DNA from 2 places in the Halobacillus sp. H74 genome. Region 2 is predicted to be linked to the other one. Evidence: a T-box and tRNA genes for the amino acid it is inferred to sense, from the RefSeq annotation. Region 2 holds a T-box; the other holds one or more tRNA genes.
The links. A T-box is a leader RNA that pairs with one kind of tRNA and senses whether it is charged. The one in region 2 lies ahead of alaS (alanine--tRNA ligase), so its partner is inferred to be a tRNA-Ala.
Positions count from the first base shown of each region.

Region 1: it encodes a tRNA-Ala, which carries the amino acid that the T-box ahead of alaS (alanine--tRNA ligase) is inferred to sense. The anticodon was not compared.

Region 1 is NZ_JBQQCI010000003.1:552,903-556,333, forward strand. Features, by position in the region: gene ACTWPX_RS09115 (sodium:solute symporter family protein) at 1-1,105, shown strand, start outside; tRNA gene ACTWPX_RS09120 (tRNA-Ala) at 1,304-1,376, opposite strand; gene ACTWPX_RS09125 (SDR family NAD(P)-dependent oxidoreductase) at 1,596-2,636, shown strand; gene ACTWPX_RS09130 (alpha/beta fold hydrolase) at 2,667-3,431, shown strand, end outside.
Region 2 is NZ_JBQQCI010000005.1:137,790-141,220, forward strand. Features, by position in the region: gene ACTWPX_RS12940 (AI-2E family transporter) at 1-743, shown strand, start outside; T-box leader at 789-1,003, shown strand; gene alaS (alanine--tRNA ligase) at 1,308-3,431, shown strand, end outside.

The sequences.
Region 1 (3,431 bases), on a different contig from region 2:
AAAATTCACCGTAGCCGGAATTCTGGAAGCGAAGTATGGTCGTACATCCCGTAACATTGCGAGTGTCATTATCATCCTTGCTTATGTAGGAATCGTATCTTATCAAATGAAAGGCTTCGGATTCATCCTTAATTTAACGACTGGTATGACAGTACAAACAGGTACAGTAATCGGTGCCGCAATGATTATTTTCCTTGCGATGATCGGCGGTCTTCGTTCTGTATCTCAAACGGACGCGATCAGTGGTTTTCTAATGGTTGGTGGATTGATCATCACTGTACCGACAATCATTTTTGTTGCGGGTGGATGGAGCGAAATCGTCGCTAACGTCCCAGAATCCCACATGAGTGCTACGGGTGGTTTGACAACCATCCAAATGATCGGTTATTTGATGCCTTCCTTATTCTTATTATTAGGTGACCAAAACATGTACCAGCGTCTTGCCTCATCAAAAGGGAACAAATCAGCTAAACGGGCTCAACTTGGATGGTTGATTGCGATGCTCATCATATCGCCATCCATTTCTGTTATCGCTTTTGCTTCCCGTTCGATCTTCCCGGACATTGATCCTGGGATGGCTTTGATGGCCACGACGGTAGCAATGCCTATAGCGGTCGGTGGTATTCTTTTAGCAGCTGCAGCTTCATTCATCATTACTACAGGAAACTCTTATTTGCTATCAGCAGCTACCAACTTGACCTATGACCTTTATGGTAAATATGTAAATAAAGACGCTTCAGATAAAAAGCTATTAGGAATGACGAGAATCTTCATTGTAGCCCTTGGTCTATTCGCATTCTTGATCATAAGTTACTTCCCAACAGTCTTAAGTGTACAGATGTACGCTTACACGGTATACGGCGCAGGGCTGACGCCTGCAGTTCTGGCTGTTTTCTTCTGGAAACGTGTCAATGCAGTCGGCGGTGTTTCTTCAATGGTAGCAGGTGTAGTAGCTACATTGACTTGGGAGATCATCCTGCAGCAGCCGTTTGAAGTTAACAGTGTAGTAGTCGCAGTACCTGTGGCTGTCATCGTCTTAATTGTAGCCACACTATTGACGACGAAGAACGGTAATCAGACGAATCAAGTAACTTCCAATGCTTAATTAAGGAATAAGGGAACCTCCCGGGCATCTGTATTGATACCCGGGAGGTTTTTTGATGTTGAGTTGTTATAGATACCATTCGAAAATTCATTTCCACTGTCAGTTACTAAAAACGAGCAGTTTCGCAGGTATTTTGATAGAGAGAACACAAAAAACACCCTTTCCGTGAAACCACAGAAAAAGGGTGTTTTTAGGAAGTGGAGCATATCGGGCTCGAACCGATGACCTCTTCGCTGCCAGCGAAGCGCTCTCCCAGCTGAGCTAATGCCCCATAAGATTTGCGGACAATTTCTATTTTATATAGAGCACGAAAAAAAATCAAGGGGAAAATAATCTACCTCCCACTTTAAATTGATTTTCCACTGGTTATGTTTGGAAAGGCATACTTAAGGGTGCTTTCTATCCTTGAAATGTGTTAAAATTTTGCTATGTGCAAAAGTCTTTACAAGTGTAAAATTTTAGCAAATAGATATCTGGGTGGGAAAACATCATGAATATACTTTTAACCGGTGTGACTGGATTTGTAGGCAAGAGGTTGACCATGCGTTTACTACAAGAAGGCCATGCTGTTTATGCCATAGTTAGAAATGAAGAAAAAGCCAATCATTTAATAGACTCCGTTCCGAAGCATTTAAGGGAAACGCTATATTTATTCATGGGTGACATTGGAGAACCCAGAGCAGGCCTGGATGATGAGAAGGTACTAGAATTGAAGGGAAAGATCGATACCGTTTACCATATGGCGGCTTATCTGTCTTTCAATGATGGAGAAAAAGAGAAAACTTACCATGTGAATGTCGAAGGTACAAGACAACTGTTAGAACTCGCGAAAGAGATTGAAGTGGATAACTTTTCTCATGTAAGTACTGCTTATACGTTAGGCAATCAAGTACATGCCACAGAAGAATTACATTCCATGGAACAATCATTTGTGAATGAATATGAAAAAAGTAAATGTCAGGCCGAACATCTCGTTTATACCTATAGGGACAGTTTTAATGTGAATATTTACCGCCCCTCCATTATTGTAGGAGACTCAAAAACAGGAGAAGCTGAAACAACGTTTGCTTTATATGGTGTGATGAGAAGCTTTGAAATTCTTCAAAAACGAATGGAAAGACAAAAAGATACACCACTCAAGAAGGTCAAGTTTTTGTGCAACAGTGATACGGCGCAGAATCTGGTGCCTGTAGATTATGTGGTGGATGTATTAGTGCTGGGGTTGAACCATGCGAAAAGGAATGAAATCTATCATATTACAAACTCCCATCCGCCGACGAATCAAATGGTGTTCGAGACGTTAAAAAATAACCTTCGCTTCAACCAGGTCGAGTTGGTGCCTACATCTTTTGAAGGGGAATTAACAGAACAAGAGGCGAAGTTCAATGAACCTATGAAAGTCTTCCATCAGTATTTGAACAGGACATTAACATTTGACGATTCAAACACCCAGCAATTGTTGAAAGAAAGTAATAATCTACCTCTCGACTTCAATGAAGAGGTACTTAATACGATCATTTCCGGGCGTTAGGGTCAATGTAAAGGGTGTAATAAGACAACTATGATAACTATGATGAAGGGAAAAGGGATTCCCTTGAACTATGAAGCCCATATCAATGATAGACGTAAAGAATGGATTGTGTTTTTTCACGGGTTTGGTGGAAATCATACCATTTTCAATAGGCAGATCAGTCATTTTAAGGAAGATTATAACCTCCTGTTTGTCGATCTGCCTGGACATGGGAAATCACCGGATTTCACCGGGGAAGAAAATGTCCTGGCGTTTACGAGTAAGAAAGTGATAGAACTCCTTGATCAAGTGGGTGTACGACAAGCTCACTTGGTTGGTGTTTCATTGGGGACGATCGTCATGCAGGATATAGCCACTAAGTTTCCCGAACGGATCAAATCCATGGTATTATCAGGCGCTGTCGGGAAATGGTTGTGGTGGGGAGAGGCACTCGGAAAATTCACACTGACCTTCCCAGTCCGATCATTATTACCTTATATGATTCCATTTGTGACCTTCGCCTATATTGTCTTACCAAAGAAGAATCATAAAAAATCAAGGGATGTATTCATAAAGGAAGCACTAAAGCTTGGTAAAAGCTCCTATATCAATTGGTTATTCACGGTGAAGGACGCCCATATGATATACAGAACATTGAGAAAGCAAGGAAATCGAATCCCCAAACTGTATATATCCGGCGAAGAGGATCATATGTTCTTGAAGGGGATTACCACACACGTGCGCAAAGAAAAGGAAGCAGAATTACTGATTTTAAAAGAATGTGGGCATGTATGTAATATCGAAAAGTACCCTCAA
Region 2 (3,431 bases):
AACTCTTCCAGTCCTATCAAGAGTGGACCAAACAGCTCTATGCGCAGACGGAGAGATTGCCTGATGGTATTCATCACCAGCTTGATGATCGCTTTTCTCATTTTGAACAATGGTTGAGCTCGAGAGTGATGGCGATTTTTTCCGGTCTTAATGGAATCTTCAACATGATTGTCTTACTAGCCGTTGTTCCGGTCATGACTTTTTACTTTCTTAAAGATTACAAGAGTATTGGGAAGATGATTCTCAGCATTCTGCCTGCAAGGTGGCATGAGGAAGCCAGAAGGCTCGTAAAAGAGTTGAATCAGTCTTTGGGAGGCTATATCCGTGGTCAATTATTGATCAGCCTTTTTGTAGGGGTATTGGCCACGATCGGCTTTTGGATTATAGATTTGCCATACCCTCTTGTATTAGGATTGATTGCAGGGATAACCAATATCATCCCTTACTTCGGTCCTTTGTTAGGGGCAGGTCCAGCCTTGGTTGTAGCGGTAACCGTATCCATCCAAACCCTTGTTTTCACTTTGCTGATTGTAGTGATCATCCAAATGATTGAAGGAAATTTCCTATCTCCTTATATCATGGGGAAGAGCATACACATCCACCCGCTGTTTATTATTTTCGCTTTACTGGCAGGAGGAGAGATAGCTGGTATAGCAGGACTGATATTAGCCGTGCCTGTACTCACTTGTCTGAAAGTGATTGTTTCTGAAATCCGTACTGGACGCCTGAATATTGACAGATGAAGAACAGTTATCTATAATAACGCATATCAAAGACTATATGAACGAAGAAACATGATGAAGGAAACGAGTAGGCAATGGTTCCATGATCAGAGAAGTATGTTCTTGGCTGAAAAACGTACTGCATGATGATTGCTGAACGCTATTCCGGAGTGCGGTTAACACCCGCCGTAGTTATGCCACGTTACAGGTGATTTGAGATGATAGGCGCCAGACGTCTATAATCAGGGTGGTACCGCGGAACTGAAACTCCCGTCCCTGCCGTTTTACAGGCAGGGACGGGAGTTTTTTCATCGTCTACGAAATGGATAGTGAATCACTTTTCTAGAGGGTGTCATCCAGTTCCAGCGCCTCCCCCCTCGAGTCTTGGCCCCACACGAGGTGGGGTCGTTCGGCTAAGATTGCAACAGGACGTTGCAATCTTAGCCGAACTTCACCTTTCCCTCTCTGTGACAAGTAACGTCACGGCGAGTTTTGTCTTAAGCTTGTCGGGGGTCTTGGGTATTTTAAATCTAATCTTCGTTCAGGACGGTCTATTTAAAGGGAAATTTTAAGGAGGATACTGATATGAAAACATTAACATCAGCAGAAGTGCGCCAAATGTTTCTGGATTTTTTCAAAAATAAAGGACATAGTGTTGAACCGAGTGCATCCTTAGTTCCACATGAAGATCCGACATTGCTGTGGATCAACAGTGGTGTGGCAACTTTAAAGAAATATTTCGATGGACGAGTAGTTCCTGAAAATCCCAGGATTGTGAATGCGCAAAAATCCATCCGCACAAATGATATTGAAAACGTAGGGTTCACAGCACGTCACCATACGTTTTTCGAAATGTTAGGTAATTTTTCGATTGGGGATTACTTTAAAGAAGAAGCGATGGAATGGGGATGGGAGTTTCTGACAAGCAAAGATTGGATCGGCTTTGACCCAGTCAAACTTTCTGTCACTGTCCATCCTGAAGATGATGAAGCCTACAACATTTGGAAAGATAAAATCGGTGTGGATGAAGAACGCATCATCCGAATTGAAGAAAACTTCTGGGATATCGGCGAAGGGCCAAGTGGACCCAACACTGAAATTTTCTACGATCGGGGAGAAAATTTCGGGAACGATCCGCAAGATCCGGAACTTTATCCTGGAGGGGAAAACGAACGGTATCTCGAGATTTGGAATCTTGTTTTCTCCCAGTTCAACCATAATCCAGATGATACGTACACACCGCTTCCGAAGAAGAATATTGATACAGGGATGGGGCTCGAACGCATCGTTTGTGTCATTCAGGAAACGGAAACAAACTTCGAGACAGACTTGTTCAAACCGATTATCGAAGCAGCTGAGAAAATGACTGATCACAAGTATGGGGGAAGTGTAGAAGGGGATTCCTCTTTCAAAGTAATAGCTGACCATATGAGAACCGTGACATTTGCGGTTAGTGATGGAGCATTGCCTTCGAATGAAGGTCGCGGATATGTATTAAGACGTCTTCTGAGAAGAGCGGTTCGTTTCGCAAAACAAATCGGTATTGATGAACCGTTTATGTATAAGCTTGTTCCTGAAGTTTCCAATATCATGGTCGACTTTTATCCTGAAGTGAAAAAGAAAGAGGCATTCATTCAAAATGTGATCCAAACAGAGGAAGAGCGTTTTCATGAAACATTGAATGACGGCCTGCAAATATTATCCACTATCATGAAGGAAGAATCGAATAAAGGCAGCAATGTGTTCCCTGGTACGGAAGTGTTCCGTCTTTATGATACTTATGGTTTCCCGAAAGAACTGACTGAAGAATATATCGGGGAAGCGGGCTTCAAGATTGATGAAGAGGGATTCCGACTAGAAATGGAAAAGCAGCGTGAACGTGCCCGTAATGCTCGTCAGAAATCGGATTCCATGCAGATCCAAGACGGTGTTCTTGGTGATGTGCAAGTGGAAAGCTCCTTCATTGGATATGATTGTCTGAAGACCGAAGCTACAATTGTTGAATTGATTAAAGGGAAAAACTTCAGTGATCATGCAGATGAAGGGGACACGGTTTATTTATTCTTGGATGAGACACCTTTTTATGCGGAAAGCGGCGGACAAGTGGCTGATCGAGGCTATATCAAGACTGAAGATGCTTCTGTAGAAGTTACAAATGTGCAGAAAGCTCCGAATGGCCAGCACATGCATGAAGCTGTGGTAAGACAGGGAACGATAGCTAAAGGAGCTAAGGTCGAAGCGGAAGTAGATCAACATGGGCGTTCTTTCATCGTGAAGAATCATACAGCCACCCACCTATTGCACCAGGCTCTCAAAGATGTCTTAGGAGAACATGTCAATCAAGCAGGGTCGCTTGTTACCCCTGACCGATTGCGCTTTGATTTTTCCCACTTCGGATCGGTTACAAATGAAGAAATGGAAAAAATAGAATCGATTGTCAATGAAAAGGTGTGGCAGTCGATTCCGGTAGCAGTTGAGTATAATTCCATTGAAGAAGCAAAGGAAAAAGGAGCTATGGCTTTATTCGGTGAAAAATACGGAGATACTGTCAGGGTCGTCCAGGTAGGAGATTACAGTCTGGAGCTTTGCGGAGGGTGTCACGTTCTGAATACAGCGGAAATCGGACTTTTCAAGATTGTCTCTGAAACTGGTATTGGTGCAGGCACAAGAAGGATTGAAGCTGTGACAGCCAAAGATGCTTACCTTTAT